Regions from separate parts of the Paenibacillus sp. IHB B 3415 genome, predicted to be linked through region 2. Evidence: a T-box and tRNA genes for the amino acid it is inferred to sense, from the RefSeq annotation. Region 2 holds a T-box; the other holds one or more tRNA genes.
What was found. A T-box is a leader RNA that pairs with one kind of tRNA and senses whether it is charged. The one in region 2 lies ahead of QW71_RS16545 (valine--tRNA ligase), so its partner is inferred to be a tRNA-Val.

Region 1 (4,338 bases), on a different contig from region 2:
GGTTCAGAAGAACCAACAGTATAATCCAGAAGCAAAATTAAAGGCCGCGTGGATATAATCGCAGGCTCGATTTTTGTAGGGGGGATAATATTGCTGGAGTTTGTAGTCATCTTAGATGTACTAATAGTTGTATCAGCAGTAGCAGCATCTGTTTTGTTAAGCAAGAGACAGAAGGGGTATCCAAAGGAAAAGGTTATCAGTTCACTCAAAATTACAATTCAGGATGTAGACCGAATGGAAGACGGATAATGAAGGCTTTATGGGATCATCGTGGAAGGATATATATCAGAATTAATTAATATATCCGGCGCCAGGTTCGTTCGGGAACGATTTGAATTTTGAGTATACATAAAATAAACCCGTCAGGCATTGGCCCGGCGGGTTTATTTTATGGGGTTTTCTGTATACGTTTAATCGCCCAGATAGGAAATGATATGCTAGTTCCAATTAATTGTATGTATCCAGTTTGCTCGTCTTTAATAAATGTACCGGAGTAATTTTCACCACTTATTAGATGAAAAAGTAAAGGGTTAGCCGTTTCTAAAATAGAGTGAATCTCGATTGGTTTCATACATAGGCAACTCCTTCATAAGTCTTACTTATACAATACCTACCTGTGCTATTTTTCAAACCGATAGTCAGTGATAATGATGTGAATTTAGTAAATTTTTCTTAATTGAATTTGTGTTTCAAAATGCGATATACTGGATTGCAAAAGTAAAAGACTATAATAGCTAAATGAGAAATTAAACAGGCTATTTGTTAGGAGGTTTCTTTATGAAAAAAATAATAACGCTCGTTCAAGCTTTCAAAGATTTAGAGGAACGGATTAATGATTTTATTAATGATGATTCAAGCATTGAATATGTAGAAGGGTCCGAAGAAGTGGTAGCTGGCGGAGCCTACGCATGGTCAAAATTAAAACCAGTAGCTATTAGTAGACAAGAGCATATTGATGCTGATTACATGGAATTAGCAGAAAAGGTACGCACAGTACTGAAAAAGGATAATAGCCCAAATATTCAAAAGTTTGAGCATAGCTACGAATTAATTTTGAATTACATACGTCAAGATACCTTGTTGTGGGTTCCTGGTTTAAAGAGTGTCCTTAATGAAATCAAATATGAACTAGACATTCAACAGTTTTATTTTGTAGACCAAGAGGATTCGTTAATTTCAGGAAGATCTCATGGGTTAAATGAGTCATTGCTATTTGGAATATAGTATATAGGACTCTATACTATCCTCAAAATCCCGTCAACCTTAACTGGTCGGCGGGCTTGTTTTTGGGTTATACTATAAACTCTGTAAAGACTTGAATCAAGCAAACCACATTTGGCCGGTTATCATCTGGACCTTCGCTCGCAATCAGAAGATTAAAACGTATACCATAACATACGATAAACCAATAACAAAAAAATACTTAAAACATAAAGTAAAGAAGTACGCTCTTTTTCATGAATATTACGCTTCCAGCGAAAGTAAAAGTAATTACCCCGGATAAGATATACGAACTTGAAATATCTAAATAAACGAAACGGCTGCCCAAGTTGTAAATAGGGTAGCCGTTTTTTTGGTGGCAAAAAAATCTCGTCCCCAATCCGCCCCCATCTCAAGAAAGTTGAAGGGATGCTATAATCTAAAAAAGACAAAACCCTTATAAAATAAGGGTTTTGTCAGGTAGTGCAGTATAGGACGGATGGGGTTCGAACCCATGACCCCTACCCTGTCAAGATAGTGCTCTCCCGCTGAGCTACCGTCCTGCAACGAAATTTATAATACCATACGATGTGAGGGAATGGCAAGAATTTTTTATAACGAAGAAATAGGCTGGATGACATATGTTATTTATTGGAAATAAATAGGAGGTAGTGCTATGCTGCTCTGGGGAAGCGGATCTCGGCGGAAGAGAAGAAGACCGGCCGTGATTTGACAGGTGAGATTAATCCCTTTACTGGTGGCAGATAATAAGTTAGGTTGCAGGTCCCGCTGAATGTGAGCGGGGCTTTTTTTGCAGCGAAAAAGTTGAGCGACACGGTAAAGATTTTATAATATAATGATGGCGGTTGTCTGGGAATATCTCTCAATCATTCCATTATACATAATGAAGCCGAAGGAGTTCTTCTAATGATCGTAACTTTGCATGAATCCGAATGGCCTGAGTCCGGGGCGGGTCTGAAATATGTTGTGATTGTCATGAAGCAGGGTGAGGACTGGGTTCTGGTGCGGCACCGCGAGCGGTCCACATGGGAATTTGCCGGGGGACATATTGAAGCAGGAGAGAGTCCTGATGAAGCTGCCGCGAGGGAGCTGTATGAGGAAACGGGCGCAGAGGCGTACAAGTTATACCCTATATGCGTATATTCGGTTAGCAGAGAAGAAGTCCCCGCGAGCTACGGGATGCTGTACTTTGCAGCTGTAGATAAGTTCGGCCCCTTGCCCCCATATGAAATGGAGGAGATTTGCAGATTCAGAGAAATACCGGAAACGGTTACGTATCCGGGGATATATCCCACGCTAATCGCGATAGTAACTGAATATATCAAGCAGCTGAGCGGAAATGCCAATGAAAGCAGATCTATTGAGCAAGTGTAATTTGGTGCGCAATAATCATACCATTGAACGGAGTGATTGCCATGTTTATGCCTACTCATATTGTTGCGGTGGGCGGGATTGTAAAGAATGAACTGGGAGAAATTTTACTGGTAAAAACGTTTAAGGGCGGCTGGAAGTTCCCCGGCGGGCAGGTGGAGGCAGGTGAGAATCTGATGGATGCGCTAACCCGTGAAATACAGGAGGAAAGTGGCATCCTCACTGTTGTTGACCGGCTGATCGGCGTGTATTCCAATACGGGGATGTACAAAGGGCATGACGGTGTAACCGATGTTCCGACCAAAGTGATGCTGGACTATGTGTGCCGGCCAATCGGCGGGGCATTAGCAACATCGGATGAAACATCGGAGAGCTGTTGGGTCAACCGGGATAAAGTGCTTGAGATGATTACCAGCCCCGCTATCCGCACCCGTTATGAAGCTTATCTGGCATTTGACGGTACAGTCGCTTATATGGCCTACCAGACCGAGCCCGAATTTACAGTAAGTCTGAGCAGGAAGATATAATGCAGTATCATATAAGGAGATTATAGATGAACGTAGAATATGGGAAATTAACTTTTCTGGAGATCAAGCAAAAAGCAGCCGAAGGCTATATGGCTATTATTCCAACCGGCTGCACGGAGCAGCAGGGGCGGATTTTGATATCTGGCTGGCTACCGAGCTGTCTATTGAAGCAGCAACTATGGCAAATTTGAGCTACGGTGTGAAGTCGCTGGTAATTCCGACGATTCCATTTGGTCCAACTCCCGAGCACCGTAATTACGGCTATGGCTACATCGACATCCCGCAGAAGGTGTATGAGGATTGATCTATGCGGTTCTGGTTTCACTGGCCGGCCAGGGCTTCAGGCAACTCGTGATTATGCGCGGCTGCGGCAGACATATGCTGAACCAGGTGGCTGTGAAATTTAATCAGGAGTATGCAGGAAAAGCCATGGTTCATATTCCGCATCATCCGTTCCATGAGGTCTGGTGTACACATGCCGATCCGCATATTCCGGGTGGTCATGCCGACAGCTTCACCACATCACTGGGACTCTACAAACATCCCGAGTGCATCCGTGAGGAGCTGATTGAGAATCCCGGCAGCAGTGAACCGGACTGGGACGATCCCGGACTCGACTTCACCAAGTACTCGGCAACGGGTGTCATTGGTGATCCGACTCATGCCAGCGAAGAATTAGGACGCAAGCTGTGGAAGGGCTCTTTGGAGGCTATCGCAGCCGAGCTGCAGAAGATTGCTGCACATTCTGTTGAGATTAGTCAGGCTGAAGCTTCCAGGCTGTAATGGAACCGTAGGTGAGCAGCTGAAAGAAAGACAAGCGAAATAGTTTAGCCCCATAAGCCTCGTCCATGTTACCGCACCAGCGGCTTGGAGAAGCCAATGGGGCTATTGCTATAGCTGGCGGTACGAATGCGAAAGTGGCTCTGCAGTTTTTTATGCGAGAGATTATGTTATAGCTTCTCAGGTCCGAGTTCCGTGTAAGTTTGTGAACGCCAGAGAATAAGGTAGAATAGGGACACCAATTGCTGTGAGAAGAGGTTAGTTTATGAGCGATGAGAATTCGAAGTTCAAGCGGCTTGGAGAGTATCTGAAATCACGCCGGGACCGGCTGCAGCCTGAAGCTGCAGGGCTTAAGGAAACGAACAGCCAGCGCAGAACACCCGGACTACGGCGGGAGGAAGTGGCGATTCTGGCGGGTGTCAGCAGCACCTATTATACG
Region 2 (4,338 bases):
TCGAGATTCATCAGTGCAAACCGAGAGGCATTCCAGATCTTGTTGGCAAAATTGCGTGCCTGCTCTACCTTTTCCATCCGGAACCGCAGATCCTGACCGGCCGTGCTGCCTGTAGAAATCATGTAGCGCATGGCGTCTGCACCATACTGCTCAATAACATCCAGCGGGTCGATCCCGTTGCCGAGCGATTTGGACATTTTGCGTCCTTCCGCATCGCGGACCAGGCCGTGCATCAGCACATCGGAGAATGGCTTCTCACCGGTGAATTCCAGCGCCGAGAAGATCATGCGGGCTACCCAGAAGTAGATAATATCGTAGCCGGTAACCAGCACATTGTTCGGATAATAACGCTGATAGTCGCTGCTGTTCTCATCAGGCCAGCCCAGCGTGGCGAACGGCCAGAGGTTCGAGCTGAACCAGGTATCCAGAACATCCTCATCCTGCTTCAGGTCCGTCAGACCGCTGATTCTGCGCGCTTCTTCTTCATCATTCGCAACAACGATCTCACCGGTAGATTCGGAGTACCAGGCCGGGATACGGTGGCCCCACCACAATTGGCGGGAAATACACCAGTCACGTACGTTCTCGATCCAGTTCAGGTAAGTCTTCTCAAAACGCTCCGGCACGAAGTTAACGCCGGTTCCATCCTTCTGCGCTGCGATGGCCGCTTCTGCCAGCGGCTGCATCTTCACGAACCACTGGGTGGACAGGTAAGGCTCAACTACGGCTCCCGAACGCTCGCTGTGTCCAACCTGATGTACGTGGTCCTCAATGGATACAAGTACGCCCTGCTCTTTCAGGTCAGCAATGATCGCCTTGCGGCAGTCGCTGCGGTCCAGTCCCTGGTATTTGCCTGCTTCCGCATTCATAATTCCGCCTTCATCCATCACATTAATCTGCGGAAGATTATGACGCACGCCCATCTCAAAGTCGTTCGGATCATGTGCCGGGGTAATCTTCACCGCGCCGCTGCCGAATTCCTTATCTACATAATCATCAGCGATAACCGGAATTTCCCGGCCGATAATCGGCAGGATCAGGGTTTTACCGATAAGATCCTTGTAACGGTCATCTTCCGGATGCACGGCAACCGCAGTATCGCCCAGCATCGTTTCCGGCCGGGTTGTAGCTACAGTAAGGTAACCGCTGCCGTCCTTAAGCGGGTAGCGAAGATGGTACAGATGGCCATTTACCTCTTTATATTCAACTTCGATGTCCGACAGAGCCGTGCGTGCAGCCGGATCCCAGTTGATAATGCGTTTGCCGCGGTAGATCAGGCCTTTCCGGTACAGCTGAATGAATACCTGGCGGACACCGCTGGACATTCCTTCATCCAGGGTGAACCGTTCGCGCGAGTAGTCCAGCGACAAGCCCATCTTGGCCCACTGCCCGTGAATCGTCTCCGCATATTGCTCCTTCCAGGCCCATACCTGCTCCAGGAACTTCTCGCGTCCCAGATCATGGCGGGAGATGCCCTGCTCGCGCAGCTTCTGCTCCACCTTGGTCTGCGTGGCGATACCCGCATGGTCCGTTCCCGGCAGCCACAGCGTATCATAGCCCTGCATCCGTTTGGTACGGATTAGAACATCCTGCAGTGTGAAATCCAGCGCGTGACCGATATGCAGCATTCCTGTTACATTCGGCGGGGGAATAACAATGCTGTAAGGCTGCGCATCCGGACGTTTGCCTGCTTCGAAGAAGCCGTTCTCCATCCAGTAAGTATACCATTTCTTCTCCGCCGACCCCGGATCATAGGTAGTCGGCATATCGCTTTGCTTGTGATTCGCAGTAGCGGTGTCTTCTGCCGCTTCCAGCTGATTCGTCAGCTCTGCTGCTGTATTGTTGTTATCAGCCATTGTGAACCCTCCATTAGAGAAAATGATGAGAAGCTTTTTGTATTCTGTAACGATCTGACAAGTGGAAACGGCTTTGCCGTCCAATTCTAAGGACGGTACCGTTTCAGCGAGAAATATAAGGATGATTGATAGAGTGAAACATATATATCCTTATATTTAAATACAAAAAGACCCTTCGTCTCAAAGGACGAAAGGCCATTCTTTCGCGGTACCACCTTTGTTTCGCGCTAACAAAAAATAAACCCCTGCCTCGGACCCCTTACAGGTCCGGAAGCTTAGCGCGACACTCATGCAGATAACGGCTGCGTCCGGCCACATCCTAACCTGGTCTCCATAAACATGGAGGCAAGCTCAGAAGGGCGACTCCGGGGCGACTTCGGGGGCTGCATCCTGCGGAAATTCACAGCAACTACAATTCCGCTCTCTGAAGGGCTGACCGCCTACTCTTCCCGTTCCCAGTCTTTATGCTAGTTATTACTTATGTCAATAATACATTCAGTCCTATTCCTAGTCAACCAGCATACACACAAAGGTCAGAGTTTATACCGCCCGGTTCAAAAAACTGTCTAATGGAGTTGTACACGCAGGGCTAACAGAGATAAATACACAGAGAGCCGCCCATCTACCGCTTACTTCCCGCTCCAGATCACATTGACGATATTGTAGCCTTCATAGCTGCCAGTTCCCACGTAGGCATCCAGCGTAACGGAGAATGTGCTTCCGGCATCGATAATCGAGAAGGCTGCCGCGGAGATCTCCTCGGATTTGGCGTTGGCGCCTTTGCGCACAAAATACTCTTTGTACGTATTGCCAAGCGTCTCCAGGTCCTGCTTCGTCAGATAGCTGAACGTCGCGGCCGGCGTGCCGGTCGCCGAGCCTTCGATCAGATTGAATACTTTGGCATCGGACGGAAGCGGGAAGTCAGACGGCAGGCTCTTCGGCCGCTGTACCGGTACCGCGGCCGGTTCCGGAGAGGACGTGCCAGGAGAAGCGGAGCCGCCGATGACGACCCGGCTGTTTGCGGCATCATAAGTGACAGAGGTGTTCAGTGCTTCACTGATTGAGCGTACAGGCAGATACGTCGTACCATTATACGTGATCGGGGCAAGCGTTTTACCGTTGCCGTCTTTCATCGTATAGACCTGACCGTTCACGATGATCCCGAGCTTGTAATTCAGTGATGCCCGAATCTCCTGCAGGTTGCCCGCGGCATAAACGCCGGCCGAAGCGGTCAGCGCCACGCCCAATGCGATCGCGGCTGCCGTCACTTTTTTCTTCATAAATATCCCATCCTCCCAAGAAGTAGTGTATACCGACGCACAGCTGGTTGAATCTGCCAAGTACATAAGCCGGTAGTGACCATTAACCCTGCCTAAGCGAATATGAACCCGCAACAGACCGGGCCAAACATACCCTATGTAAAAAAAATAAGGCTGCCCCAAGCAGCCATGTCATGGCTTGTGGGACAGCCCCCCGCAACTTCCTGCTCGAATTCCCCGATCCATCCTAGGGAATATACAAAACCTGGCCTTCCTCTACATTCTGTCCGGAGAGCCGGTTGTACATGGACAGCTCTCTGGTACTGAGCTGATATTTCTCGGCAATCGTATCCAGCGTTTCTTCCCGCTGAACGATGCAGAGCCGCACTTTGCGGAACAGCTCTGTACCGCCAAGGCCGCCGATGAACCGGCTTTTCCATTCGGTATCATTCCCTGCCTCAGGAATAACCGCCGCTTTGGAGGCTACCTCCTCGGAATGGAGAATCTCCTGCTCCTTGCGCGCACGGCTGGAGCTGAGCAGCGAAGAGAAGGTCAATGGCTCCTGCTCGGCAATTGCCGGATCTTTTTTGCTGCCAAGCGCAATCTTGAGATCCTGCTTCTCCTCCTGTGGAGGTAAGGATTCCTCGGACACGAAGCTCTCATTGTCTATAGCCTGAACCTCTTCAGGCACTTCTTCATTCTCGGCCAGCACTGCAGCATCGTCACTGGCCGCGGATGTGAATACCGGCTCTGCCTGATTGGCTGCATGAAGACTGGCAGTACCCCAATGATCCACAGTATTCAAGGCGGCTGTCCCTGCCGGGAGTCCTGCCTCCTCCGTACCTGCCTTGAACGAATCATTTACCGCAGCAATCTCTTCTGTCTTCTCCCGGGAAGGAAGAAAGTGACTGGAGACCGGCTCAGCCGCAGATTTGCTGTAGTTCTGTCCGGAATCCGCTGTTCCGGATGGAACGGTTGCGGGGGAGGAATCCAGGCTATGCGTCCTTACCTTGGCTTCCTTGTCCTTCAACTGAGCGGACACTAAGGCCGAAGGCTGAGTGTACAAAGAGTCTTCCAGGAATAGCGGATTACCCGCGGCCTCCACGGAATCCGCATATTCCTGATCCTCCACAGAAACATCCGCGACACCTTCCCCGTAGGTCCAGAGCGAATTTTCATATAGCGCATCATTCTCCGGCCCGCGGTTATCCGCTTCCGCCTTA

Region 1: it encodes a tRNA-Val, which carries the amino acid that the T-box ahead of QW71_RS16545 (valine--tRNA ligase) is inferred to sense. The anticodon was not compared.

What each region holds. Positions count from the first base shown of each region.
Region 1 is NZ_JUEI01000022.1:27,268-31,605, forward strand. It holds gene QW71_RS11950 (hypothetical protein) at 389-571, opposite strand; gene QW71_RS11955 (hypothetical protein) at 778-1,224, shown strand; tRNA gene QW71_RS11960 (tRNA-Val) at 1,692-1,763, opposite strand; gene QW71_RS11965 (NUDIX domain-containing protein) at 2,128-2,595, shown strand; gene QW71_RS11970 (NUDIX hydrolase) at 2,637-3,119, shown strand; gene QW71_RS40905 (hypothetical protein) at 3,146-3,310, shown strand; gene QW71_RS41815 (hypothetical protein) at 3,298-3,423, shown strand; gene QW71_RS40910 (creatininase family protein) at 3,420-3,902, shown strand; gene QW71_RS11980 (helix-turn-helix transcriptional regulator) at 4,165-4,338, shown strand, end outside.
Region 2 is NZ_JUEI01000033.1:33,036-37,373, forward strand. It holds gene QW71_RS16545 (valine--tRNA ligase) at 1-1,766, opposite strand, end outside; T-box leader at 2,037-2,322, opposite strand; gene QW71_RS38055 (stalk domain-containing protein) at 2,486-3,136, opposite strand; gene QW71_RS16555 (LysM peptidoglycan-binding domain-containing protein) at 3,363-4,338, opposite strand, start outside.